2 regions of the Vibrio vulnificus NBRC 15645 genome follow, and region 1 is predicted to be linked to the other one. Evidence: riboswitches for the same ligand, from Rfam matches in the RefSeq annotation. Region 1 holds a riboswitch; the other holds the start of a gene.
What was found. A riboswitch is a leader RNA that binds a small molecule or an ion and turns the genes downstream of it on or off. The one in region 1 is predicted to bind lysine.
Positions count from the first base shown of each region.

Region 1 (14,890 bases):
ATGCCTTGGCAGTCAGAGGCGATGAAGGACGTAGTAACTTGCGATAAGCGTAGATGAGGCAGTAACAGCCACTTGAGTCTACGATTTCCGAATGGGGAAACCCACTGGCATAAGCCAGTATCATTGAGTGAATACATAGCTCAATGAAGCGAACCGGGAGAACTGAAACATCTAAGTACCCCGAGGAAAAGAAATCAACCGAGATTCCGAAAGTAGCGGCGAGCGAAATTGGATTAGCCCTTAAGCTTTACATGTGTTAGACGAACGGTCTGGAAAGTCCGACGATACAGGGTGATAGTCCCGTAGTTGACGATGCATGTTCAGTGAAATCGAGTAGGGCGGGACACGTGTTATCCTGTCTGAATATGGGGGGACCATCCTCCAAGGCTAAATACTCCTGACTGACCGATAGTGAACCAGTACCGTGAGGGAAAGGCGAAAAGAACCCCTGTGAGGGGAGTGAAATAGAACCTGAAACCGTGTACGTACAAGCAGTAGGAGCACCTTCGTGGTGTGACTGCGTACCTTTTGTATAATGGGTCAGCGACTTATATTCAGTGGCAAGGTTAACCATCTAGGGGAGCCGTAGGGAAACCGAGTCTTAACTGGGCGCCATAGTCTCTGGATATAGACCCGAAACCGAGTGATCTAGCCATGGGCAGGTTGAAGGTTGAGTAACATCAACTGGAGGACCGAACCGACTAATGTTGAAAAATTAGCGGATGACTTGTGGCTAGGGGTGAAAGGCCAATCAAACTCGGAGATAGCTGGTTCTCCCCGAAAGCTATTTAGGTAGCGCCTCGGACGAATACTACTGGGGGTAGAGCACTGTTAAGGCTAGGGGGTCATCCCGACTTACCAACCCTTTGCAAACTCCGAATACCAGTAAGTACTATCCGGGAGACACACGGCGGGTGCTAACGTCCGTCGTGGAGAGGGAAACAACCCAGACCGCCAGCTAAGGTCCCAAATTACAGCTAAGTGGGAAACGATGTGGGAAGGCTTAGACAGCTAGGATGTTGGCTTAGAAGCAGCCATCATTTAAAGAAAGCGTAATAGCTCACTAGTCGAGTCGGCCTGCGCGGAAGATGTAACGGGGCTAAGTTGTAAACCGAAGCTGCGGCAATGTTCTATGAACATTGGGTAGGGGAGCGTTCTGTAAGCCGTTGAAGGTGTGTTGTAAAGCATGCTGGAGGTATCAGAAGTGCGAATGCTGACATGAGTAACGACAAGGGGGGTGAAAAACCTCCCCGCCGGAAGACCAAGGGTTCCTGTCCAACGTTAATCGGGGCAGGGTAAGTCGACCCCTAAGGCGAGGCTGAAAAGCGTAGTCGATGGGAAACGGGTTAATATTCCCGTACTTCTTACAATTGCGATGGGGGACGGAGAAGGCTAGGTGGGCCTGGCGACGGTTGTCCAGGTTCAAGTGCGTAGGCTGAGTGTTTAGGTAAATCCGGACACTCTTAAGGCTGAGACACGACGTCGAGCTACTACGGTAGTGAAGTCATTGATGCCATGCTTCCAGGAAAAGCCTCTAAGCTTCAGATTGTAAGGAATCGTACCCCAAACCGACACAGGTGGTCGGGTAGAGAATACCAAGGCGCTTGAGAGAACTCGGGTGAAGGAACTAGGCAAAATGGTACCGTAACTTCGGGAGAAGGTACGCTCTTGATGGTGAAGTCCCTTGCGGATGGAGCTGACGAGAGTCGCAGATACCAGGTGGCTGCAACTGTTTATTAAAAACACAGCACTGTGCAAAATCGTAAGATGACGTATACGGTGTGACGCCTGCCCGGTGCCGGAAGGTTAATTGATGGGGTTAGCGTAAGCGAAGCTCTTGATCGAAGCCCCGGTAAACGGCGGCCGTAACTATAACGGTCCTAAGGTAGCGAAATTCCTTGTCGGGTAAGTTCCGACCTGCACGAATGGCGTAATGATGGCCACGCTGTCTCCACCCGAGACTCAGTGAAATTGAAATCGCTGTGAAGATGCAGTGTACCCGCGGCTAGACGGAAAGACCCCGTGAACCTTTACTACAGCTTGGCACTGAACATTGAACCTACATGTGTAGGATAGGTGGGAGGCTTTGAAGACGTGACGCCAGTTGCGTTGGAGCCGTCCTTGAAATACCACCCTTGTATGTTTGATGTTCTAACGTTGGCCCCTAATCGGGGTTGCGGACAGTGCCTGGTGGGTAGTTTGACTGGGGCGGTCTCCTCCCAAAGAGTAACGGAGGAGCACGAAGGTGGGCTAATCACGGTTGGACATCGTGAGGTTAGTGCAATGGCATAAGCCCGCTTAACTGCGAGAATGACGGTTCGAGCAGGTGCGAAAGCAGGTCATAGTGATCCGGTGGTTCTGAATGGAAGGGCCATCGCTCAACGGATAAAAGGTACTCCGGGGATAACAGGCTGATACCGCCCAAGAGTTCATATCGACGGCGGTGTTTGGCACCTCGATGTCGGCTCATCACATCCTGGGGCTGAAGTCGGTCCCAAGGGTATGGCTGTTCGCCATTTAAAGTGGTACGCGAGCTGGGTTTAGAACGTCGTGAGACAGTTCGGTCCCTATCTGCCGTGGGCGTTGGAAGATTGAAGGGGGCTGCTCCTAGTACGAGAGGACCGGAGTGGACGAACCTCTGGTGTTCGGGTTGTGTCGCCAGACGCATTGCCCGGTAGCTAAGTTCGGAATCGATAACCGCTGAAAGCATCTAAGCGGGAAGCGAGCCCTGAGATGAGTCTTCCCTGATACTTTAAGTATCCTGAAGGGTTGTTCGAGACTAGAACGTTGATAGGCAGGGTGTGTAAGCGCTGTGAGGCGTTGAGCTAACCTGTACTAATTGCCCGTGAGGCTTAACCATACAACACCCAAAGGGTTTTGATGGACTCAAAGCAAGAACGAATTTGAATGTGTAGAGAACGCAAACAGCTTTCCGAATTTTAAGAATTTGCTTGGCGACCATAGCGTTTTGGACCCACCTGAACCCATTCCGAACTCAGAAGTGAAACGAAATAGCGTCGATGGTAGTGTGGGGTTTCCCCATGTGAGAGTAGAACATCGCCAGGCTTTTAATTTAGACTTAGGTCTAACCAGTGCGGAGCGGTAGTTCAGTTGGTTAGAATACCGGCCTGTCACGCCGGGGGTCGCGGGTTCGAGTCCCGTCCGCTCCGCCACTTATTTAGAAACCTCGCTGATTAGCGGGGTTTTTTTAGATATAAGTAAAATTTAGGGGTGTAGCTCCAATTGGCAGAGCAGCGGATTCCAAATCCGCGTGTTGGGAGTTCGAATCTCTCCACCCCTGCCATATTTAAGGCTCTGAACGAAAGTTCAGAGCCTTTTTCATATCCTATTTTAGAGTATGTAAACTTCTGTTGTTGGTGACTATATCATCGACCCCATATTTCCTTTCGCCCCCTCTTTGCTTCTGCAAGCTCCTCTCTTGTTTGCTTATTTTATTCCACCCTCCGTATTTGCTCTTGAATGATAGGCAAAAGCAACTAACTTTAATTTAAAGGGATGGGGGCGCATCATGAAGATTGAGCAAATTGTATGGCAAGAAGGTCATTGGCAAGGTTTATCTTCCTCTAGCCAACTAGATAGCATAAATACATTAATCATCGTGTTTGGACGAGCGAGTGATGCGTCGCTTGTGCAGTTAAGTGCAAAGATGCCCCACTCCCAAGTCATAGGTTGTAGCACAGCAGGAGAAATTATTGACAATACGATTCTTGAAAATGCTGTCGTTGCAACCATCATACTATTTGAAAAGTCGACAATTCATCTAGCGAGTGCACACATCGAAGAAGGAGTGAGAACAAGTTTCAACATCGGAGTTCAGTTAGGTCAGGAGTTATCTTCTCACAAGGATAATTTAAAACACGTCTTTGTTCTGAGTGATGGATTGCTCATTAACGGGGGCCATCTTGTTGAAGGTTTTCATTCTGTCTTGCCGAAAAACATTAAAGTGACTGGTGGTTTAGCGGGCGATGGTGAGCGGTTTGAACAGACTACTGTAATTTTTGGAAACCGATCCAGTTCTGGGCTTGTGGTCGCGTTAGGGTTGTATGGTGAGCAATTGTCGGTGGGTTATGGTTCACGTGGTGGTTGGTGTCCTTTTGGCATGGAAAGAAAGGTAACACGTTCAACCGATAATGTTCTCTATGAGCTCGATGATCAGGATGCTTTGTCTATATACAAAACGTATTTAGGAGACTTAGCACAAGAACTGCCCGCTAGCGGTTTGCGATTTCCCCTAGAGATCAGTGTACCTGGTCAAGAGATAAAACTTGTGCGTACTTTACTCGCGATTGATGAGACACAAGGATCGATAACATTTGCGGGTAATGTACCCAAAGGCGTCACTGCTAAATTGATGAGAGCCAGTTCAGAATCGCTTATTGAGGGAGCACGTAATGCCGCGAGTTTGTGTCATCACGATAGTTCATCCCCGGCCTTGGCCATCTTAATCAGTTGTGTAGGAAGGCGCTTACTCTTGAGGCAGTTGGCTGAAGACGAGGTTGAGGCGGTGAGCGAAGAGTTAGGCGAAAATACTCGGGTATGCGGTTTTTACTCTTATGGTGAGATTGCCCCTAGCTCGGAGGAAGGAAGCGCAGATCTGCATAATCAAACCATGACCATTACTACTCTGTCGGAAATGTAGTATGCATCGCTTACTGCAGCGACAGCTCAGAAAAGTATTTCCGCAAGGTCTTCCCGATGACCCTAAAATTCAATTGTTGGTTGAGTTGGTGGAGTCTGGCTATCAATCCTTCTCAGAGCAACTCACGATATTAGAGCGTTCACTAGATATCAGTAGTGATGAGCTCAATCAACGCAATCAAACCTTAAATTCGATTTTGGACTCTTTGCCTGACATGAGTTTATGGATGGACAGAGATGGCATTATTCGAGATGTCCGAATTGGTCATTTTGACCCTCCACTACTTAGCCCTGATACCAATACGGATTGCATTTTTGAGCTCCCTTTCATCAAAGCATCTAGCGAGTTTCAAGCTTTTCTTGAGAACTACCAAACACGTGGTGGAAGAAGCGAAGATATCGCATTTCAGTTGAACAACAACGAATATAGAGTGAGGGCGAACATTACAGCCGTTGGGAATCACCGTTGGCTGCTTGTATTACAAGACATCTACCTGCGTAAAAAGCTCGAAGAGATGCAATACCTGCGTTTACAACAATCGAAACGTGCTGAAAAACAGCTACAGCAGCTCGTAAACTCAGCCCCTATTGGTATTTTGATTTGCGATCTTCGATTGAATATTTTGATGACGAATGATTTCATTTGTCACCTATTTGGTATGTCTGAGCAAGATGTGTTGTCCCACCATCCAATGGATTTTATCTCTTTGCGCAGCCGGGAGTTATTCCAGCGTTATATTCAAAAAACCATTAACGAACAAGATAGTCAGGAAATTACCCGTGCGGATTTGTTACTCATGCTGCCGGAAAAGAAAGATATTCCGATTGAGATGGCCTTCAGTCGCTTGGTTTTTGAAGGCAAACCTATGATCATCATGTCGATCACCGATATCAGTGAACGTAAAAAACTCGAAGCCATGTTGCGTAATCTGGCTGCGACCGATCCGCTTACTGGTGCATTTAATCGCCGTAGTTTTATCGAGCAAGCTGAAAAATCGATCAGAACGTGTCAACGTTGGAGCTGTCCACTGTCAATCATGATCCTAGATATCGATCACTTTAAAAAATTCAACGATAGCTATGGTCATGCCGCTGGTGACTTGGTTCTTGTTGAACTTGTTAAGATGGCTGATCTCTCAACACGAGAAATAGATGTTATCGGTCGTTTAGGAGGAGAAGAGTTCGCCGTTGTGTTACCGGGATTAGGCGAAAAGGAAGCATTTGACGTGGCTAATCGATTACGAAGCGTTGTGGAAAACATGCAAGTCCACTATGAACAGCAACTGTTACAAATGACCATTAGCATTGGCGTGGCAACATTGCAGCCGTCGGAGCTTAACACACCTCTCGAACAATTGATGAAACAGGCTGATGAATGCCTCTATCATGCAAAAGCGCATGGTCGGAACTGTGTAATCGCGTCCCAGTAAGGACTGTAATGTAAAAAAGGGCTGTTGCCAGCCCTTCTCAATTATGATGAAAGCGATTGTTGATTCACTTTACTTTCTGATTCTACTTTGTTTTGTTCTTCAAAATCGATTTGTGCTTTCTTCGCTTTCTCAATCATTGGAGTGATGGTTGAGCCCTGAACCAATATTGAAAAAACCACCACCGCGTAGGTCATTACCAGAATAATCTCTTTCACGTCGATGAGCTTATCTGGAATAACCCAGATACCCGATGGAATTGAGAGTGCCATCGCTAAGGCTAAACCACCGCGCAATCCACCCCAAGTGAGGATTTTAATTGACCACGGGTTGTAGCGACGAAAGCGATTAAAGCCGATGTATGAGAGAAAGACGCTGAGGTAGCGAGCTGCTAATACAAGAGGGATGGCAATTGCCATTAAGATCCAGTCCTCTTGGTGGAACTTAAACAGCAACATCGACATACCAATCAGAAGGAAAAGCACACCGTTCAGAAACTCATCAACGAGCTCCCAGAAATGGTCGAGATGATCTTCACTCTCTTTAGAGAAGCCGATGAAGCGCGTCCAGTTACCAATCATAATGCCAGAAACCACCATGGCTAAAGGACCTGAAACATGGAGCACTTCTGCAAAAGCATAGCCTGCTGTTGGAATGCCAATAGTGAGTAGTAGCTCCATTGAGTGGTCATCTGTGGCACAGATAAGATAATGGAAGAGTAACCCCAACGCGAAACCATACAAAATACCGCCGATCGCTTCCTGGATAAACAGCATGGTGACGCTGCCTACCGTGGGGGTTTCGTGGCCAAATGCGATGGTAAACAAAGTCACAAAAATCACGAGACCAAAGCCATCATTGAACAGTGATTCACCTTCAATCTGGGTTGAGATTCGACGCGGTGCCTTGAGTTTTTTCACGATGGCTAAAACGGCTATCGGGTCGGTCGGTGAAATGAGTGCACCGAAAAGCAGGCAGTAAATCAGATCAAACTGAATGCCAATGAGCTGGCAAATGCCATAAAGAGCAAAACCAATAAAGAAAGTAGAGAAAAGTGTCGCTCCTAAGGCTAACACGGTAATTTCCCATTTTTGATCTTTAAGATTGGGTAGTTTGATGCCTAAACCACCGGCAAACAATAAGAAGCCCAAAATACCTTTGAGGAGGAAATCTTCAAAGTCGATGCTCGACATGGTTTGTGTAGCGATTTCAGTTAAGTGGAACCAGTTGTTCTGACCAGCAATTAAAATAAGTAATGAGAGCACCATTGAACCCGCGGTAATCGCGATGGTAGTCTGCATTTTGCCTATCTTGCTGTTTACAAAAGCAATCAGCATTGCTGCAGCGGATAGAAAGCAGAGAGTATAGTAGACCGACATACAGTTCTCTATTTGTAACAATTTGTGAACGAAATTCTCCTCGTTTGATGAGCAAATAGCAATCTCTTTTTCCTAGTAAAATGGTCCAATAAGATTGCAGGCAAAATAGTCAAAATTAGTGTTTTTAGACGTCTAGACTCCTGAAAATTGTGTGATAGGATGTCGATATTAGAAAAAGGAATGAGGCGGTATTGTGGGAAGTAATATTAGAGCGCAGATTGAAGCACAACTGAAGCAGCGAATCTTATTGATTGATGGTGGTATGGGCACCATGATCCAAGGCTACAAGTTGCAGGAGCAAGATTATCGTGGTGAGCGTTTTGCTGATTGGCATAGCGATTTAAAAGGCAATAACGACTTACTGGTGCTAACTCAGCCGCAGTTGATTAAAGAAATTCATCATGCCTATCTAGAAGCGGGTGCTGATATTCTTGAAACCAACACCTTTAACGCCACCACCATCGCGATGGCTGACTACGATATGGAAAGCCTGAGCGAAGAGATCAACTTTGCTGCCGCGAAGTTAGCACGTGAAGCCGCAGATGAGTGGACAGCCAAAAATCCCGCGAAACCGCGCTATGTTGCGGGAGTGCTTGGTCCAACCAACCGTACTTGTTCCATTTCGCCAGATGTAAACGACCCGGGCTATCGCAACGTCAGCTTTGATGAGCTGGTAGAGGCCTATTCTGAATCGACTCGTGCACTGATCCGCGGTGGTTCTGATCTCATCCTTATCGAAACTATTTTTGATACCTTGAATGCGAAAGCGTGTGCGTTTGCGGTGGATTCGGTGTTTGAAGAATTAGGTTTCGCACTCCCTGTCATGATTTCGGGTACCATCACCGATGCCTCAGGTCGAACGCTTTCCGGTCAGACGACGGAAGCCTTTTACAACTCTCTTCGTCACGTACGTCCTATCTCTTTTGGCTTAAACTGTGCGCTTGGACCCGACGAACTGCGCCCTTATGTTGAAGAGCTTTCTCGAATTTCTGAAACGTTTGTTTCCACTCACCCGAATGCGGGCCTGCCGAATGCCTTTGGTGAGTACGACCTCTCTCCAGAAGAGATGGCGGAACACGTCAAAGAGTGGGCGCAAAGTGGTTTTCTCAACCTGATTGGTGGTTGTTGTGGCACCACGCCAGAACATATTCGCCATATGGCAATAGCGGTGGAAGGAGTGAGTCCTCGTGTCTTGCCTGAGATTCCAGTCGCCTGTCGTTTATCTGGCTTAGAGCCGCTGACTATCGCCAAAGATACCCTTTTTGTTAACGTGGGTGAGCGTACTAACGTTACTGGTTCTGCGCGCTTTAAACGCTTGATCAAAGAAGAACTGTATGATGAAGCGTTGGACGTTGCACGTGAGCAAGTTGAAAACGGTGCGCAAATCATCGACATCAACATGGATGAAGGGATGCTCGATGCAGAAGCGTGCATGGTGCGTTTCCTTAACCTATGTGCATCTGAACCTGAAATCTCCAAAGTGCCGATCATGGTCGACTCTTCTAAATGGGAAGTGATTGAAGCTGGCCTCAAGTGTATCCAGGGCAAGGGCATCGTGAACTCTATTTCTCTCAAAGAGGGGAAAGAGAAGTTTGTCGAACAGGCGAAGTTGATTCGTCGCTATGGCGCCGCTGTGATCGTAATGGCATTTGATGAAGTCGGCCAAGCGGATACGCGTGAACGCAAACTGGAGATCTGCACCAAAGCCTATCGTATTTTGGTTGATGAAGTCGGTTTCCCACCGGAAGATGTTATCTTCGACCCCAATATTTTCGCCGTTGCAACGGGCATTGATGAACACAACAACTACGCGGTCGACTTTATTGAAGCGGTGGCAGACATCAAACGCGATTTGCCACATGCGATGATCTCAGGCGGGGTATCGAACGTTTCCTTCTCATTCCGCGGCAACAATTACGTCCGTGAAGCGATACACGCTGTATTCCTTTACCACTGCTTTAAGAACGGGATGGACATGGGCATCGTGAATGCTGGCCAGCTCGAAATTTATGACAACGTGCCTGAAAGGTTACGTGAAGCGGTCGAAGATGTCGTACTGAACCGCCGCGACGATGCCACTGAACGTTTATTGGAGATTGCCGAAAAGTACCGTGAAAATGCCGTAGGCAAGCAAGAAGACGCATCGGCACTGGAGTGGCGTACTTGGTCTGTCGAGAAACGTCTTGAGCATGCTTTGGTTAAGGGGATCACCGAGTTCATTGTCGAGGACACCGAAGAAGCACGCTTAAACGCCAGCAAGCCACTGGAAGTGATTGAAGGTCCTCTGATGGACGGCATGAACGTGGTGGGCGATCTGTTTGGTGAGGGCAAAATGTTCTTACCACAAGTGGTGAAATCAGCACGCGTCATGAAGCAGGCGGTGGCTCACTTGGAGCCCTTCATCAATGCATCAAAACAAGCAGGTTCTTCAAACGGTAAGATCTTATTGGCGACGGTGAAAGGGGATGTACACGATATCGGCAAAAACATTGTTGGCGTAGTACTGCAATGTAACAACTACGAGATCATCGATCTCGGTGTGATGGTGCCGTGTGAGCAGATCTTGAAAGTCGCGAAAGAGCAACAAGTCGATATCATCGGTCTTTCTGGTCTGATTACCCCATCACTCGATGAAATGGTGCACGTAGCCAAAGAGATGGAGCGTCTTGGCTTTGACTTGCCTTTGCTTATTGGCGGCGCGACAACATCCAAGGCGCACACTGCGGTGAAGATTGAACAAAACTACTCACATCCGGTGGTATACGTGAATAACGCCTCTCGCGCAGTCGGCGTGTGTACCTCGTTGCTCTCTGATGAGTTACGTCCTGCGTTTGTTGAACGCCTGCAGGCCGATTATGAGTTGGTTCGCGATCAGCATAATCGCAAGAAGCCGCGTACTAAGCCTGTGACGCTAGAAGCAGCACGTGCGAACAAGGTGGCGATTGATTGGCAAAGCTATACGCCTCCTGTACCTAGCCAGCCAGGTGTGCACGTGTTTGACGACTTTGATGTGGCGACGTTGCGCCAATACATCGACTGGACACCATTTTTCCTCACGTGGTCCCTAGTGGGCAAATACCCAACCATCTTTGATCATGAAGAAGTGGGCGAAGAAGCGAAGCGTTTGTTTGAAGATGCTAACGAGTGGCTAGATCGTATCGAACAAGAGGGGTTACTCAAGGCGCGTGGTATGTGTGGTTTGTTCCCCGCGGCAAGTGTTGGTGATGACATTGAAGTCTATACCGATGAGTCTCGCACTCAAGTAGCGAAAGTGCTGCACAATCTTCGTCAACAGACGGAGAAACCCAAAGGGGCGAATTACTGTTTGTCAGATTACGTTGCTCCAAAAGAGAGTGGCAAAAATGATTGGATCGGTGCTTTTGCTGTGACGGGTGGTGTGAACGAGCGTGAACTCGCAGATCAGTTCAAAGCACAGGGGGATGACTACAACGCGATCATGATTCAAGCGGTTGCCGATCGTCTAGCGGAAGCTTTTGCAGAGTATCTGCATGAACGTGTCCGTAAAGAGATTTGGGGCTATGCTGCCGACGAAAACCTTTCAAACGAAGAATTGATCCGTGAGAAATACCAGGGGATCCGTCCTGCGCCGGGTTACCCTGCCTGTCCTGAGCACACCGAGAAAGGGCCGTTGTGGGAACTGCTTAACGTAGAAGAAACCATTGGCATGTCACTCACCAGCAGTTACGCGATGTGGCCGGGAGCTTCGGTATCAGGATGGTATTTTTCTCATCCCGATTCGCGTTATTTTGCCATCGCACAAATTCAGCAAGACCAAGTGGAAAGCTATGCTGAGCGTAAAGGTTGGGATTTACTGGAAGCCGAAAAATGGCTTGGTCCAAACATTAATGGCTGATACTGGCCAGCGTTGAGAAAAAGAAAAGGTCACAGCGATGTGACCTTTTCTCTTTGGATCAATGTGATCTTAAAACGATGTTTAGCGCTCAAAAAGATCTTGATGCAGTTTTTGGATCACACTCTTTGAGTCGTGAGCATCGACTAAGAAGCAAAGGTTGTGATCACTTGCCCCGTAGCAGATCATACGTAAATTGAAATCCCCTAAGGTGCTGAAGACTTCTTTAGCGTAACCCTTGGTTTCCATATGGTTACCAATCAATGCCACCAAACACAGATTGTGTTCAACTTCGACCGTACACAGTTCTTCCAGTTCTTGACGAGCGGCTTGTGGTAGCTCAGGTGCACCACCAGAAGTATCCGTTTTGTCTAGAGTGAGGGAAACGCTGATTTCTGATGTGGTGATCAAATCCACGGAGATTTTGTGTTTCGCGAGAATTTCAAACACTTTGGCAAGAAAGCCGTATGCATGGAACATCTTCGCACTGCGTAACGTCACCATGGTTTGGTTGCAGCGCAGCGCTAATGCACGGAAAAGTGGTGAACTCTGAGCTTCGTGGCGAATCCAAGTACCGCCTTTTTCTGGCTCTTTTGACGATCCGACAAAAACGGGAATGTCGTGACGAAGGGCTGGAACGAGGGTTGAAGGGTGCAGGATTTTTGCACCAAAGTTCGCCATTTCAGACGCTTCTGCAAAGCTGATTTCTGGAATTGGCGCCGCTTTCGCTGCAATGCGCGGATCCGTGGTGTAAATCCCAGGGACGTCAGTCCAAATTTCTAACCCGGTTGCTTTCAACCCTTCAGCTATCAAGGCCGCACTGTAGTCACTACCACCACGACCTAAGGTGGTGGTATTGCCTTCCTCATCCGATCCGATGAAGCCTTGAGTCACTACCACGTAATCGCGGCAAAGTGGCAAAAGCTTCTCTTGCGCCAGCTCTGCAATCTTCGCCACGTCCGGCTCTGCGCGGCCAAAGTTGTCGTCTGTGCGTAGCACCTCTCGAATATCAAATCGCACTGCATTGACACCGCGTTCACGCATCAACTGGGCCAGAATATGGGTCGACATCAACTCGCCACACGCGACCAAGTGGTCGGTGAGTTTATTGCTGGCTTGAATGGATGCCGCTTCAGCAAGGCTAGTAATGGTATCAAGAATCGCATACACCTCTGCTGCCGCTTCGGTGGCATCTTCCAATTGATTGAGAATCGCATCATGAATTTCAGCCAATTGGGCTAGAAGTTCAGCGCGTCTTTCTTGTGATTGAACACCATTGGCTAACTCTACCAATAGGTTAGTGACACCAGTGCATGCACTGCTTACGACTAAGCGTGTCTCTGGATTGTTTTCAATAATGGCCGAGCAACGACTCATTGCCTCAAAGTTTGCAACACTTGTTCCACCAAATTTCGCTACATTCAATGCGCTCACGGCATTTCTCCCACGACTTCCGAAAAATATTAACCGTTGGTAATCCAACATCCGATGTTTGTTTTGGTGAGGAAAGGGGCAGAGCGGTTTAGAGAGGTCAGTTTGAATAATCAGAAAATCCATCTCAGAAGCTCTTCATCAGGCTGAGCTGATGACAGTTGATGGGACTCAACCCAAGTCAACCGACAGATCAAATCCTGCAATTTTGATCTACCTCGGCACTACTCCCCCTGAATGTTCTGTGTTGGAGTTGCGGCTCCACAAAACATCTGCCTGGGCAGTGCTCCTCTTCTGCAAAAAGCTTAAACATTGAACGTTTTTCACACTCCAATGTCAACGCTTAATTCGATCTTGATTGAAAGTTTTTATTAACAAATTTGTGACACTGGTTTGACCTCTAAGACTGTCGGCTAATTGCTGTCGTTGCTCGTTTGCTTTAGTGTGGAGAAACATAATTTGCATTAAAACGATTACGCTGTCCGTTAACCTTTTTCACGCTTAGCAAGGAGCCGGTATGTCAATTCAAAGCTTTATTCCACCACGTCGTATTTTAATGGGGCCAGGACCGTCTGATATTTCCCCGCAAGTACTACAAGCACTAAGCCGCCCAACGGTTGGGCACTTGGATCCGTTGTTTATTCAGATGATGGATGAGCTCAAACAACTGCTTAAATACGCCTTTCAAACTGAGAATGATTTTACCATTGCAGTTTCTGCACCAGGTAGTGCGGGAATGGAAGCGTGCTTTGTGAACCTGATTGAGCCGGGAGATAAAGTCATCGTCTGCCGCAATGGGGTGTTTGGTGAGCGCATGCGTGAAAATGTCATTCGTGCTGGCGGAGAGGCGGTATTAGTGGATGATGAATGGGGAACGCCAGTCTCGGTTGAGAAGGTCGAGCAGGCCTTAACGCAACATCCGGATAGCAAAATTTTGGCTTTTGTTCATGCAGAAACATCGACAGGCGCAAGAAGTGATGCGGAGACATTGGGGAAATTAGCAAAACAATATGGTGTGCTGACGATTGTTGATACGGTCACTTCGCTGGGAGGTATCCCGCTTAAAGTCGATGAATGGCAACTTGATGCTGTGTATTCCGGTAGTCAAAAATGTCTGTCTTGTGTCCCTGGTCTTGCTCCTGTGACGTTTTCTTCTGCCGCCATTGAGAAAATTCAATCACGCAAAACACCCGTGCAAAGCTGGTTCTTAGACCAAAGCTTAGTGTTAGGGTATTGGAGTGGGGAAGGAAAACGCAGTTATCATCATACTGCCCCCGTTAATAGCTTGTATTCACTGCACGAAGCGTTGTTGATGCTGAAAAATGAAGGCTTGGAGAACGCTTGGGCACGGCATGAAGAAATGCACAACAAGCTGAAAGCAGGTCTCGAAAAGCTGGGTTTCCAATTTGTGGTGGATGAAGAGTACCGTTTGCCTCAATTAAACGCGATCTATGTGCCTGAAGGTATCGATGAAGCGAAAGTGCGTAGCCATTTGCTTGAAACTTATAACTTGGAAATTGGCGCTGGTCTGGGAGCGCTCGCTGGTAAAGCGTGGCGTATAGGCTTGATGGGTTACGGTGCGAGAGAGGAAAATGTCGCGTTATGTTTAAGAACGCTTGAAGAGTCGCTCACTCAATAGTCTTTGGTCAATGAACAATAAAAAAGCGAAGCTGGTGAGCTTCGCTTTTTTATTACACGACAAATTACTGACTGGATGAAACGGAGTTAGACAATGCCGCCGACGGTGGTTGATAGTGAATGTTGCTAAAGTCGTTTTTAGGGAAGAGGAACTCAGCTTCCGCCTTTACTTGTTCTGCCTTACTCAAATCGTCAAGCCCTTGGTAGGCTAAGATCAAATTGGAATAAAACGCAGGTCTTGGCTTGGTCTTAATGATCTCAAGGGACCAATCGATATAAGGTTGAATCAGCTTAGCGTCCTGTGTTGCTAAACCAATATTGAGGTAGGTGCTGTAGACATCCCAGTCGAAGCGATCTTTCCACACTACGGGGTTGGTGACGCGTTGTAAGAGCTCTGGATTAACCGGGCGAGTGGTTTCAAACTTGGTCAGCACGTAGTTAGTATGCAGGGCGCTCAGCATGTAGAAAGTGGTCAGTATCGGCAC
Region 1 is NZ_CP012881.1:1,884,341-1,899,230, forward strand. Features, by position in the region: rRNA gene AOT11_RS08820 (23S ribosomal RNA) at 1-2,860, shown strand, start outside; rRNA gene rrf (5S ribosomal RNA) at 2,951-3,066, shown strand; tRNA gene AOT11_RS08830 (tRNA-Asp) at 3,097-3,173, shown strand; tRNA gene AOT11_RS08835 (tRNA-Trp) at 3,228-3,304, shown strand; gene AOT11_RS08840 (FIST signal transduction protein) at 3,530-4,660, shown strand; gene AOT11_RS08845 (sensor domain-containing diguanylate cyclase) at 4,662-6,089, shown strand; gene AOT11_RS08850 (cation:proton antiporter) at 6,131-7,465, opposite strand; gene metH (methionine synthase) at 7,659-11,339, shown strand; gene lysC (lysine-sensitive aspartokinase 3) at 11,421-12,770, opposite strand; lysine riboswitch at 12,891-13,069, opposite strand; gene AOT11_RS08865 (pyridoxal-phosphate-dependent aminotransferase family protein) at 13,285-14,406, shown strand; gene AOT11_RS08870 (PglL family O-oligosaccharyltransferase) at 14,471-14,890, opposite strand, start outside.

Region 2 (14,890 bases), 1.6 Mb from region 1:
AAGTGGAACGTCTATTTTCTATTGATGTCACGCTTTCCTATAAGTTGATGACTTACGTGAACTCAGGCTACACCCTTACGGCGAAAATAAAGTCTTTCCGCCAAGCTTTGATCTATTTGGGTGAGGAAAAACTACGCCGATTTATTTCACTCGTCGCGGTGGCATCCGTTCACGAAGATAAACCAGACTCACTCTACTCGTTAGCCGTTCAACGCGCGCGCGCTTGTGAACTGCTATTAGGGCATACGTCAACCAAATACGACCCTGGACAAGCTTTCCTGACCGGGCTTTTTTCTCTGCTTGATTCGTTGCTAGACCAGCCTCTCGGTGACATTATCGAAGACATTCCTGTTGATGAAGAGATCAAACTGGCCCTCAGCGAGCGCTCTGGCCAACTTGGGACGATACTGTCTACCATTACGGCTTATGAACAAGCAAATTGGGAACTGGCGAGTCAGTATCAGCAACAACTGGGGATCTCCGAACATCAGTTGTGTATGGCATATAGTAAAGCAACCGAGTGGACACAAGAATTGCTGTCGCAGACACCGTAACTCGTTATAATGACAAACAACCCCACAACAGTGGGGTTGTTTGTTTTATCGCTTTATTTGCTGAGATTTCAATTTATGGCTGCTTCTTGTCCTTGCGGATCAAACCGTACCTATGCTCTGTGTTGTGAAATTGCCCATAAGCATCATGCCGATGTGATCACACCGGAACAACTGATGCGTTCTCGTTACAGTGCCCACGTCTTGGGGTTGGTCGATTACGTTGTAAATACCTACCACCCAAGCTGCCATGCTGAAGAACAGCGCGAAGGCATCGCTGAATCCATTGAAAATGATTGGTGCAAGCTTGAAGTGGTTAAAGCAGAAGCGGGAAGCAACGAGAATGAAGGCTTTGTTGAGTTCAACGCTTACTTTAATGAAGACGGTAAACGCTACTGTATGACAGAACGCTCTCGCTTTGTGAAAGAAGAGGGGCTTTGGTACTACATTGATGGCACTTTTCCGGAAGAAGAGCCAGAGCAAGATCCGCGTCTCAATCAATCCGTCAGTAGCTTGAAAGTGGGCCGCAACGATCCGTGCATCTGTGGCAGCGGTAAGAAATTTAAGAAATGTTGTGGGTAAGAAACAAGGGAAAACAAGGTTCTAGGTTCTAGGTTCTAGGTTCTAGGTTCTAAAAACCTTAGATCTTTCCTTTCCGTAAGCGAAGCATCTGTATTCCATAACACTTTCTAAAAAAATAAAGTGCGCAGACTCCCTGCGCACTCACTATCTAGGCCCCTAGTCCCTATCAACCTTGACCTTGCCTCTATCTTAATTATGACGCTCTTTAAGCTTATTGATCACATCATTCATCGATAAGCCTTGGTCTTGCAGCAATACCATTAGATGGTAAATCAAGTCTGCCGATTCACACACTAACTCCGCCTTATCGCCCGACGTCGCCGCAAGCGCGACTTCAACGCCTTCTTCGCCCACTTTCTGCGAAATACGCTTGGTACCACGAGCATACAGACTGGCAGTATAAGAGGAATCTGGATCGGCACTCTTGCGGGCAGCCAGTAGCTGCTCAAGTTGATGAAGCCACACCATTTGTGACTCTTCCTGTGGGTCACCATCCCAGCAAGTGGTCGTGCCCGTATGACACGTCGGCCCAATTGGGTTGACTTTCACTAACAGTGTGTCGTTATCACAATCCAACGACATGTTCACCAATTGCAGTACGTTACCTGACGTTTCCCCTTTGGTCCAAAGACGTTCTTTGGTACGAGAGAAAAACGTTACTTGGCCAGTTTCACCCGTTTTCACCAAGGCTTCTTGGTTCATGTAACCCATCATCAGCACTTGGCTCGATTGGAAATCTTGTACGATGGCAGGTACCAGACCGTCCACCTTCTCCCAGTTGATTCGCTCAGCGAGAGAGCTGACTTCGGCGGTTTTAAAACTCATAGTCGTACCTCAATGCCTTGTTGCTTTAAATACTGCTTTAATTCACCAATATTGATGACTTGTTTGTGGAAGACCGATGCAGCCAGCGCACCGTCCACATTGGCTTTTTGGTAGGCTTCCGCGAAGTGCTCCATGGCACCAGCACCACCAGAGGCAATCAACGGCACCTTACACACTTCGCGTACCATATTCAGTTGTTCGATATCGTACCCGTTACGTACACCGTCTTGGTTCATCATGTTCAATACGATTTCACCAGCACCGCGCTTTTGTACTTCTTGCACCCAATCACGGGTTTCCCATTGGGTCGCTTTGGTGCGTTCTTCGTCACCAGTAAACTGATAAACCTGATACTTGCCCGTCTCTTTGTCGTAGTATGAGTCGATACCAACGACGATACATTGCACACCAAACTTATCCGCTAAATCCGTAATAAGCTGCGGATTAGCCAGCGCTGGCGAGTTGATAGAGACTTTGTCTGCGCCAAACTCCAAAATACGTGCTGCGTCTTCTGCGGATTTAATGCCACCAGCGACACAGAAAGGAATATCAATCACTTCTGCAACGCGAGCCACCCAGCTTTTATCGACGACACGGCCATCGCTGGAAGCAGTAATGTCATAGAACACCAGCTCGTCAGCGCCTTCTTCCGCATAGCGTTTAGCAAGAGGAACGATATCACCGATGATTTCATGGTTACGAAACTGAACGCCTTTCACCACTTGCCCATCACGAACGTCAAGACATGGAATTATTCGCTTTGCCAACATGCAAATGCCTCCTCTGCTGTGAACTTGCCATCTAACAGTGCGCGACCAACAATCACCCCCGCCACACCGCTGCCTTTCAATGCTTCAATATCCGCTAGAGAGCCGATACCACCTGAAGATTGGAACTGCACTTGTGGGTATTGTTTACATAGGTCGACGTAAAGCTCGACATTTGAACCTTCTAGCGTACCGTCACGAGAAATATCCGTGCAAAGCACGTGCTGTAGACCTACCGTTAAGTAATCATTAATCAGCGCTTCAATGGTCACGCCAGAGTCTTCTTGCCAACCCGAGATCGCCACTTTACGCGTGCCGTCCTGATCGATGTTGATATCCAGAGCAAGAACGATTTTCTCTGCGCCGTATTTTTCCATCCAACCTTTCACAAGCTCTGGTTGTTTTACTGCGGTCGAACCAACGACAACACGTTGAGCACCGGCTTCTAGCAAATCAACCACATCTTGTTCACTACGCACACCACCACCGATTTGGATATTCGCTGGCGTGCTTGCCAGTAACTTTGCAATCAAATCAAGCTGACGTGCTGTGGTATCTTTTGCGCCCGTTAAATCGACTAAGTGTAGCCAGTTGGCACCTGCTTGGTGGTACAAGTTGAACTGCTCTGCTGGGTCGACTTTGTACTCAGTTACTTGGCCGTAATCACCTTGATATAGGCGAACCACCTGTCCTTCAATTAAATCAAGAGCTGGAATAATCACACTAAATCCCTTTTATAATTCTAAGAAGTTTTGAATAAGCTTCGCGCCCGCTTTTGAAGAACGCTCAGGGTGGAATTGCACGCCGTAGTAGTTGCCGCTTTGCACTGCGGCTGTAAACGGGTTGCCATATTCACATTCGGCAATGGTGTAATCCCCAACTGGCATTGCAAAGCTGTGTACGAAGTAGAAGTACTCACCTTCTTCAATACCTTTGAATAGTGGATGACCTGTTTTTGCCGATACCGTATTCCAGCCCATATGCGGAAGCGGCAAATCGCCGGTTTGCAGCAACTTCACTTCACCATCGCAAAGTCCAAGACACTCCACCAACGCATCGGCTTTCTGGCCTTTCTCTTGAGACACTTTGCCCAACAGTTGCATGCCTAAACAGATACCGAGCAACGGTTTCTCTACTTGTTTTACCAAGCTAATAAGATCGCGTTCCTCTAGATTTTTCATCGCTTCACTGGCGGTTCCGACTCCCGGTAGGAATAGCTTGTCAGCCGACAATACCACTTGTGGATCTTTTGAAATCGTTACGTCATAGCCTAGGCGTTCAATGGCAAATTTCACCGAAGAGACATTGGCACAGCCAGTATCGATAATGACCACTTTCTGTTCTGTCACTGTTTTTCTCCTTGCTAACGTTAGCCTTAAAGTACGCCTTTACTACTTGGTAGCTCAGTGCCTTCTACTTTGATTGCTTGGCGCAGAGTACGACCAAACGCTTTAAATAGACTTTCAATGATGTGGTGATCATTATCGCCCGCAGAAGAAAGGTGCAGGGTACACGCTAGGGTATCTGTCAAAGAACGGAAGAAGTGCACCACCATCTCTGTTGACAAATCGCCTACCTGATCGCGGCTAAACTCGGCATCGAATTTCAGGTATGGGCGACCAGACAGATCCAGTGCACATTGTGCCAAACACTCATCCATTGGTAGGCTGAAGCCAAAGCGACCAATACCACGCTTATCACCCAATGCTTCTTTCAACGCCTGCCCCAACGCAAGAGCGGTATCCTCAATGGTGTGGTGATCATCAATGTGCAGGTCACCTTCCACCTGACACACCATTTGGAAGCCACCGTGCGTCGCGATTTGATCCAGCATGTGGTCGAAGAAACCAAGGCCGGTAGAGATCGCGTTGCCGCCTTGCTCATCAAGGTTCACTACCACTTTGATGTCGGTTTCTTTTGTGGTACGAATCACTTCGGCAACACGCGCTTTCACTGTCAGGTCTTTCAGGATCTGTTTCCAACCCATGGATTCTGGGTTGTATTGAATACCACGAATCGCCATATTTTCTGCAAGTTGAAGATCCGTTTGACGATCGCCAATCACAAATGAGTTCTGGAAATCCACTTTACCCGCTTGAAGGTACTCTTTTACCAAGCCCAATTTCGGTTTGCGGCAAGAACAATTGTCTTTTTCAAAATGAGGGCAGATCAGTACATCATCAAATTTCACCCCTTGAGATTCGAAAATCTCCATCATCATATTGTGTGGCGCATCAAAATCTTCTTGCGGATAGCTGTCTGTTCCAAGGCCGTCTTGGTTGGTGACCATCACTAGACGGTATCCTGCTTCCTGCAACGACAACAAGCTTGGAATAACAAATGGCTCTAGTTTTAGCTTATCTAAACGGTCTACTTGAAAATCAACTGGCGGCTCAACAATTAAGGTGCCATCACGATCGATAAAAAGGATTTTTTGTTGTTTGCTCACTCGAACTTCCTTATTGCTATTCTTTTGGCGCTCTCGCTGTTTAGCGAGAGCAATTCATTTTTTCTCTACTTATGAGTAGTAGTTTCTAATGAAACCCAGTGTTTTCTCGCACTCATCTCGGCTGCCAACACTGACTCTTACGCAATCTTTGATTGGCGAGTTTCGCAAGATGATGCCGGACTCCCAAGCCGCCTTAAATAGCTCGTCACCATTAGGGAATTTCACCAGCAGATAATTACCCCACCCTTCAAACACTTCTAAGCCTGCAATCATTGATAATCCCACCTGCAAATAGGCACGATTCGCGTTGAGGTCGAGCACTTGGAACTTGGCACGAGCCAAGCCAGCTTCTGACAATGCTTGTGTCGCAATTTCCGCGACAGGCACGGGTACCGGATATGGCGCGATAACTTTTAGAAGTACATTAATCAGCTCTTCATTCGCAAGTGTGAATCCACAACGCAAGCCAGCCAATGCAAAGGCTTTCGACAAAGTACGCAAAATCGCAAGGTTCGAGTACTGCGCAAGTAAATCGACGGTTGAGGCCTCTGGACAAAAATCGATATACGCTTCATCCATCACAACAATGGCTCGATCTTTTGTCATCTCTAGCAAGGCGATGATGTCTTCTCGCTTCACTAAGTTGCCTGTTGGATTGTTTGGTGAACAAACAAACACCAACTTAACCTTGTCCAAATTGGCTTCAATACCTGCAAGGTCTAACTGCCAATCCTCTGTCAGCGGCACGGTTTTGCGCTCAACGCCAATAGTTTCAGCGCTAACAGAATACATGCCATACGTAGGAGGGCAGTAAAGAATGGCATCTTCATTTGGTTCGCAGAAAGCACGAATCAGCAATTCGATACCCTCATCCGCACCACGCGATGTGAGAGTTTGTTCAGGTTTAACACCTGCATAGGCAGCGTAAGCAGCAATCAATGCTTTCGGCTGACAATCACTGTAACGATTCAAGCGCGCAAAGTTTGTGCGGTATTCATTGTCAAATGGCGATTCGTTGGCATTCAACCACACATCACCGGTTCCACCGATGCGGCGCGCCGAAAGATAAGGCGTCAGTTTCTGTACACTTTTACGAGCAAGCTTTTCCATCGTCTTTTCCTTAGCTACGCGCAGTTAATTTTTCAACACGAATTGTGACCGCTCGTTTGTGTGCGTCCAATCCTTCTGCTTCCGCCATCGTCACCACCGTTGGAGCAAGGTTTTTCAGCCCTTCCGCAGAGAGTTCTTGTACCGTCATGCGTTTAGAAAAATCAGCCAATCCAAGGCTTGAGTAGGTACGGGTGTACCCATACGTCGGCAATACGTGGTTGGTTCCTGACGCATAATCGCCCGCCGATTCAGGCGACCAATCACCTAAGAAAATGGAACCTGCGTTATCCAGCAATGGCAACAACTCTCGAGGATTTTTGGTTTGAACAATTAAATGCTCTGGACCGTAATAATTTGAAATGGAAACCGCTTGGGTTAAGGAGTCAGCAATAATAATCAAGCTCGACGCCAGTGCTTTTTCAGCTATAGAGGCGCGTGATAATTGATTCAACTGTTTCTGTACAGCATCCGTTACTTGATCTGCAATCAAGACAGATGGCGTCACTAAAACCACTTGCGAGTCTGGTCCGTGCTCAGCTTGGCTAAGTAAATCGGCGGCGATAAAATCAGCATCTGCTGTTTCGTCAGCAATCACCAGCACTTCTGATGGCCCAGCCGGCATATCAATGGCTGCACCACGAAAATCATTACTCACTTGACGTTTTGCTTCTGTGACATAAGCATTACCAGGACCAAATATTTTATCCACCTTAGTGACACTTTCTGTCCCATAGGCCATCGCCGCGACCGCTTGCCCACCGCCAACATTGTAAACTTCATCAATATTACAAAGCTTTGCCACATAGAGAATCTCATCGGCAATCGGTGGTGGTGAACATAAAACCACTTTACGGCAACCCGCGATTTGCGCAGGAACACCCAGCATCAATACCGTAGAAGGCAGCGGTGCACTGCCACCAGGAATGTATAAACCCACTTTTTGTATCGGGCGAGTGACTTGTTCACACACCACACCCGGTTGTGTTTCGACTTTAATTGGCGTCGGTTTCTGAGCATTGTGGAACTTCGCGATGTTGGCGTAAGCCTGCTCCAGCGCCTGCTTCATTTTTGAAGTTAAGCGAGCAGAAGCGTCTTCGATTTCTTGTTCTGTCACTCGAATCGATTCAGGTTTAACGCGATCAAACTTCTCCGTCAGCTCGATCAGAGCAGCATCACCTTCTGCTCTGACTTTCGCAATCACTTCTGCCACTGCAGCGGTAATATTCGCACCTTCAGTTATCGCTGGACGTTCCAAAATAGCGTCTTGTTGCGTCTCACTAAGAGATTGCCAAACAACCGTTCTCATGAGCCTTACTCCATCATTTTTTCAATTGGTAGAACAAGAATAGAGCTCGCGCCAAGTTCTTTGAGCTGTTCCATCGTTTCCCAGAATAGGTTTTCTGTACTCACCAGATGTACTGCCACTCGTTGTTTCTCTGCAGAAAGTGGTAACACGGTTGGATCTTCCGCCCCTGGCAACAGTGCTTTGATCTGTTCTAGCTTATCGACTGGAGCATGTAGCATGATGTATTTGGATTCTTTGGCTTGCTGAACGCCTTGCATACGCGTTAACAGCTTCTCGATAAGCGCTTGCTTGTCTTGGGCAAACTCACCTGAACGTTGAATAAGTGTTGCTTTAGATTGGAAAATAACCTCTGCCTCTTTTAGGCCATTGGCTTCTAGTGTTGCGCCTGTTGAAACCAAATCAGCGATTGCATCCGCCAAACCAGCACGAGGCGCCACTTCAACTGAGCCTGTCAGCATACAGGTTGAGAAAGCCACACCTTGTCGATCCATATACGCTTTTAGCAGTTGTGGGTAAGTCGTCGCAATACGTTTCCCTGCAAGATCCTGAGGGCCATTGTATTTTTCATCTTTATCAATCGCGATGGACAAACGACATCCACCAAAATCTAAACGACTCAAGGTTTCAAATTGACAAGCATCACCAGTGGCTTTACGTTCTAGGCGCACTTCTTCCAGCACGTTTTCACCGATAAAACCAAGGTCGACAACGCCGTCCATGATCAGCCCAGGGATGTCATCATCACGAACTAATAACAGATCAATTGGCATATTTTCTGAGTGCACGACTAAACGCTCACCCATAATATTAAATTTAACGCCACACTTTTTTAAGAGCCCTTGGCACTCTTCACTCAGTCGGCCTTTTTTCTGAATTGCAATTCTTAAGCGTTGTGTTTGCATGACATTGTCCCTGTGCTTCAATTTGAAAATGATGAAAGTAAAAACTAAAAAACCCTCGAGAGATGTTGGTCTCCCGAGGGTTTAAAATCTGAATTTGATGATTTTCACCTCCGGGAGTTTCCTATCTCCCGGGTATGCGTACATCTCCCGAAAGACTAGATTGGGTGATGATGGTGATGAATGTTCATTACAAAATTACGCATACTTATATAGGCTCTTAGCTTGATTGCTTCGTTGATAACCACACTAACTAAGCTTCTCTTATTTTGCAACACTTTATTTTAAAAAATATCAATTTGTATAAGACAAATAAAAAGGGTAGCCGAAGCTACCCTTTCAAAGTTCATATAAATGAATATGTTACGCTTGTTGGCAAGACTCAATCTTTGCTTTTGACAACCAAGAGAGGATTGCACAAACGATGATGAATGCCATCGTTGCAGCCGCTAGTGAGAACATAACGGAAGCGGTCATACCCAATACAACGAAACCAATACAAGATACCAGTGCCACTGCAAGTGCATAAGGTAACTGAGTCGCTACGTGGTCAATATGATGACAACGTGCCCCCGTTGAAGAAAGAATCGTCGTATCAGAAATCGGTGAACAGTGATCACCAAAAACAGAACCCGCTAATACTGCACTTAGCATAGGAAGCATAAGAGCGATATCTGTCGCACCCGCCATATCACCCGCGATAGGTAGCATAATACCAAACGTGCCCCAAGATGTTCCGGTAGAAAACGCCATCAAACCAGAAAGCAGGAATAGAATCACAGGTAGCCAATGCGGGGTAATATTGCCTTGTGCCATTGTAGATAGATAACTACCTGTTTTCATATCACCAATAACAGAACCAATCGTCCAAGCGAAAATCAGAATAAGGATTGCACCAAACATCGATTTAGCACCGATCCATAAAGTGCGAGCAATTTCTGCAACTGGAAGACCTTGTTTGAACACAGTGAACAATGCCACAGCCAAACCAACCAGACCACCATAAATAAGCGATGTACCTACGTTGGTATTTTCGAACGCACCAAGCAAGTCGAAAGCTTTACCATCTGCCGCAAGTGCTTGGCCACCGGTATAGAGCATTGAAGCAACCGTTGCAATAATCAAAGCAATGATCGGCATAACAAGATCTGTCACTTTACCTTTATCGCTTTCACGGATATCAAGCTCTTCGTCAATTTCATGCGCTTCTTTTAGGTCGGTATCAGCGTCATTGTCAAAGCCACGGCCTTGTGAAGCGGCAATTTCATGTTCACGCATTTTACCAATGTCTAAACCAAACCAAGCAACCGCAAACACCATTAACAAGGCGAAAATCGCGTAGAAGTTCATCGGTACTAAACGTAGATATGCGCCCAATGCGGAATATTCAGTGATGCCATGTGACACCAGAATACCGCCGATAATGGTCATGATGTACGCCCCCCAACTCGAGGCAGGCATCACCACACACATTGGAGCGGCTGTTGAGTCTAGAATATAAGCCAGTTTGGCGCGTGAAACATAAAAGCGGTCTGTTACTGGGCGAGAAATCGCACCCACAGCTAGGCTATTGAAATAGTCGTCTACAAAAATGAATACGCCTAAAAACGCTGCGAGTAATTTCGAGCCTCGCTTACTTTTCACTCGAGTCTGTGCCCATTCAGCAAAAGCACGAGTGCCTCCAGAAAGAGTCAGTAGCGCAGTGGTCATACCCAATAACAACAAGAAACCAACAATACTCATATTCCAAGTATTGATGCCACCATCTTCAATAAAAACAGCTGAAACTTTATCTGTAATATAAGCTGCCGCAGAGCCTACCGAATAATCATTCAGTAACACTGCACCTAGAAGAATACCGACACCAAGCGATACAAGCACTTTACGCGTTAAAATGGCGAGCGTCAGTGCCACTATCGGCGGTAAAAGTGAGATGGGAGATGTAGCAAAATCTATTAAATTCATGATCTTCAAAAACCAAAGTTTGGCTAGAGATCTACTGCAGACAAAGTAAACAGGATGTCCGTTACTTATGTTGAACTAAGCGACAGGGAAGTGAGCACTTCACCCAACCTACAGTAGCGCTCCATAGTTATAAGTTAAATACTATGGCAGTGTTGTTCCTTTCGGATGCAACCCCAGCAAACTGCTTTGATATGCAATTCACTTCGGCAATGGATACCTTTCACTATTATTCATTGGCATCACCCCAATAATAGTTACTCTTTACCATTGCGCCTCTACGTCGATAACAAATTCTTAACTATCTGCCGATTAAAAAAACAACAAATAATCTAATTTATCGCATCAGGTAGCGGCTATTGTACTCATGACGCTCCTCATTGCAACAGATCTGTCTTAAGTTGATTAAATTTGAAAAATCAATATGAGACAGGTTTTCTATTGCCATTTCATTAATCCATGCTCTTTACGTCATGCTACTAATAATAGAAAAAATGAGATCACAAACCACTTTTCATTGAACCATTTTGTTATAAAGCCATCTAATCATTCGTCAAATATTTTTGAGACAGCTTTTTGTTCGTTGAAGGAATTGCTTCTACAACTTTCGTCTGTCTTAGAAATTTTATAATCATTCTTTTTTAATTTTTTTACTTTTAATATTGCTTATATTGTATTGCACGTTAATATTAGCATCGTAAGAATTAATCTAGTTTGTTTAATTTAATTCTCGGTATTATTATTAGACAATCGACTTAGCGAATATATAGGAAAGGTTATGTCTGAACTAACAAAAACTCTGTTGAACATTCGCAGCCTACGTGCGTTTTCTCGTGAACTTACTCTTGAGCAATTAGAAGAAGCTCTAGATAAATTGACAACTGTTGTTGCAGAGCGTCAAGAAGCGGAAGCAAAAGAACGTGCAGCGAAAGCTGAACAAGAAGCGAAACTAGCGGCTATCGCAGAACAAATTGCTAAAGATGGTATCGATGTCGAAGCACTAATCAGCGCACTTGCTGGCGAAACTAAAGTGAAGAGCAAAGGTAAACGTGCTCCTCGCCCAGCAAAATACAAGTACGTTGACACCAATGGTGAAGAAAAAACTTGGACTGGTCAAGGTCGTACACCTTCTGCAATCCAAGCTCAATTAGATGCGGGTAAATCTCTAGAAGATTTCGAAATCTAATACATTTTAGATATCAGTAAAAAGGCTCCTTTCGGAGCCTTTTTATTATCTTTCCCAGTACGCTTCTTCTAAGCTATCTTCGCGTTCAGGTAAGCCACGAGATAGGCGCGGAGAATGTTGTACCAACACTTCATAACTGGCACGGTTAGCATACTTACACACTTGAGAAAAAGATGAGTACGTCAAAAACTCATACACGTGCTTACTTGAGTTTGGCACGTTTTCTTTGTGATATTTGTTTGCCGCCATATCGTGCAGTACCGCTGAAAGTGCAGCATCACCTGCCCCATTGGTATTTTTAATTTTCTCAGGACCGCCCATATACGGTGAAATATGTGAATAGACTTTAATCGGGTTTTCACAAGATGCCTTTTTCGTTGGGCGACTAAATTCATAACGATTGAATTCAGCAATGCAGCCTGGAAGTAACGGTAGAGATGTTTCACGCTTCGCGCTGTCTTCCGTATAACCGGCCATAAATAGACCTAGCGGACCCGCAGTACAAAGTACCATGTCTGCCCAATCCAATGTTTTATCTGAAGCGGCTAAAGGATCGGATTCCCCAGTCAATGCTTCTGCTTCATCTTCATTCATCGCAACTACCGTCACATTGTCACGAATAAATTCTTGCCAGAAAGTTGGATCATCTTGAATCACAAATTTAGTACCAAGCGTCAAAACAACAGGTACATCGTATTTTTTTGCGTACTCGATAGCTTTCATCGTCGCATCAGGCATTGGATCACCTTCTTTACAACGAATCAAATAAGCGGTGAGCACCAAAGCTGAGGCTTTTTTAAAGATCTTTTCCGGAATATTATCTGGATGAAGTTGGTTCATTTGACCTTCACTAATCGCAAAAGTACGTTCACCATCTTCGGTAATCAACGCGAAACAACGACCAATCGCCCCATCGACACCTTGCAGATAATTAAGATCCATACGGCTTGATGTGTTACATAAGTAACGGTATCCGTAACTACCAATCTTAATATCTTGACTCATCACGCCCAATAATGTCGAACGATCATCTGCTAGCACTGAGTAATTGTGCAGCGTATTGCCAATCGTACCGCCAGCGTATTCGTTGGTAATCAGATTTTCTTGCTTTAATTGCTGATATAGCGCTTCTGCCGTCACATCATCAATAACCAGTGAGTGCCCTTTACTCAAACCGTATTTTTCAATCATTTCCGACGTCACTCTCGCTTCGATATCCACCAAAGTTTGATCAATACCGATAATATGAGTACGCGTCATTTTCTTGCTTTCCTGCGCCTGACTCACTAATGGGTCACGTGCATGTACGGGAAAATAGTGTTTTGATTTGCGCTGTCCGGGAAATTTCATAGTGTTTGTCTGAGTACGGGGTTAAAAGAAGTGCGGATTCTAACTCGCACTCCCATAGGCGGCAATAAAGGCAATTATAGCAAACGTTTGCTACGTGCTTTTTATTTTGCGAGGCGCTATTCACCTTCCATAAAGCTTAAATCTGGCAGGCAATCCAAGTTTTCGCTGTAACGTTTTAGATTGAACTCGCCGTCATTTTTCATCACGTCGAAAATCTCAATTGACATTGAACACGCCATCATCGCCACCGCATCTTCACGAGGCGTGCCTGTCATCATTAGGCGCATCAACGTTTCTTTGACCTTGATTGGATTTCCATCTTCAAGTTGATTTTCAATGATCTCGATAAGATCCGCTTCTTGCATAAATTGCATTTCATCAGTCATGATGTTTTCTCATTAGGATTTTTTCCAACTATGCCACATTCCCACTCAGAGCTCGCGCGGAATTTCTTTTCGTTTGTCCTTTTGCTGAAAAAAGCAGCGAAAACGAATTGTGATTGCGATCTCGGATCTGTCACCCGTTTCTGCTTTCTGTTAGAATTCGCCTCCAGTTAATTTTAAGGGTGTTGAGTAATGTCTGATAACAGCCAAAAGAAAGTCATCGTTGGTATGTCTGGCGGTGTTGATTCATCGGTTTCTGCCTATCTTCTAAAACAGCAAGGCTATCAAGTTGAAGGCCTATTTATGAAGAACTGGGAAGAAGATGATGATTCTGAGTATTGTACTGCGGCAGAAGATCTCGCCGACGCTCAGGCTGTTTGTGACAAACTTGGCATTCACCTACATAAGATCAATTTTGCGGCAGAATACTGGGACAATGTATTCGAATATTTCCTTTCCGAATACAAGGCGGGCCGTACCCCTAACCCAGACATCCTTTGTAACAAAGAAATTAAGTTCAAAGCATTTTTAGAGTTTGCTGACGAAGTACTTGATGCCGATTACATCGCGATGGGTCATTATGTCCGTCGTTCTTTCCCTGAAAATGGTGAAAAGCCACAGATGCTGCGTGGTTTAGACGGCAATAAAGATCAGAGCTACTTCCTCTACACGCTAAGTCACGAACAAGTGGCACGTAGCCTCTTCCCTGTTGGTGAGCTGGAAAAGCCTGAAGTTCGTCGCATTGCGGAAGAACAAGGTCTGATTACCGCGAAAAAGAAAGATTCTACCGGTATCTGTTTTATCGGCGAGCGTAAGTTCACCGATTTTCTAAGCCGCTACTTACCGGCTCAACCGGGTAATATTGAGTCACCAGAAGGCGAAGTGCTTGGTCAACACCAGGGTTTGATGTACCACACGCTAGGCCAACGTAAAGGCCTACATATTGGTGGCCGTAAAGGCGGTGGCGGTAACGAAGAACCATGGTTTGTTGCAGAAAAAGACCTTAAGCGCAATGTGTTGATTGCCGTTCAAGGACAAGATCACCCGATGCTGAAGTCCGAAGGCCTGATTGCTTCTCAGCTTCATTGGGTAGAACGTGAGCCAATTCGCGATGTGGTGAAATGCACGGTGAAAACTCGTTACCGTCAACAAGATATTCCTTGTACAATCATCCCTATTGATGACGAAAACATTAAAGTGATTTTCGATGAACCTGAGATCGCAGTGACCCCAGGTCAATCCGCTGTTTTCTACCAAGGTGATGTTTGTCTTGGCGGTGGTATCATCGAGAAACGCATTAAATACACTCAAGCTTAGGAGTCGTTACGTGGCGAATACACTTTATGACCGTACCATTGCTTTTGCTGGCATGTGCCAAGCTGTAGCGTTAGTTCAGCAAATCGCGAGAAACGGACATTGTGATCAAGATGCCTTTGAAACTTCTATTAAAGCAATTTTGAATACCAATCCAGCCAACACACTTGATGTGTTTGGCAATGAGTCACAACTCAAACTGGGTT
Region 2 is NZ_CP012881.1:225,242-240,131, forward strand. Features, by position in the region: gene AOT11_RS00935 (EAL and HDOD domain-containing protein) at 1-554, shown strand, start outside; gene AOT11_RS00940 (YchJ family protein) at 630-1,133, shown strand; gene hisIE (bifunctional phosphoribosyl-AMP cyclohydrolase/phosphoribosyl-ATP diphosphatase HisIE) at 1,323-1,958, opposite strand; gene hisF (imidazole glycerol phosphate synthase subunit HisF) at 1,955-2,728, opposite strand; gene hisA (1-(5-phosphoribosyl)-5-[(5-phosphoribosylamino)methylideneamino]imidazole-4-carboxamide isomerase) at 2,710-3,447, opposite strand; gene hisH (imidazole glycerol phosphate synthase subunit HisH) at 3,460-4,074, opposite strand; gene hisB (bifunctional histidinol-phosphatase/imidazoleglycerol-phosphate dehydratase HisB) at 4,101-5,174, opposite strand; gene hisC (histidinol-phosphate transaminase) at 5,244-6,284, opposite strand; gene hisD (histidinol dehydrogenase) at 6,295-7,590, opposite strand; gene hisG (ATP phosphoribosyltransferase) at 7,596-8,492, opposite strand; His leader region at 8,536-8,672, opposite strand; gene tet(35) (tetracycline efflux Na+/H+ antiporter family transporter Tet(35)) at 8,853-10,454, opposite strand; lysine riboswitch at 10,561-10,740, opposite strand; gene AOT11_RS00990 (H-NS histone family protein) at 11,230-11,637, shown strand; gene AOT11_RS00995 (inosine/guanosine kinase) at 11,683-12,987, opposite strand; gene AOT11_RS01000 (hypothetical protein) at 13,104-13,373, opposite strand; gene mnmA (tRNA 2-thiouridine(34) synthase MnmA) at 13,563-14,687, shown strand; gene hflD (high frequency lysogenization protein HflD) at 14,698-14,890, shown strand, end outside.
Region 2: another riboswitch for lysine. It lies ahead of tet(35) (tetracycline efflux Na+/H+ antiporter family transporter Tet(35)); the one in region 1 lies ahead of lysC (lysine-sensitive aspartokinase 3).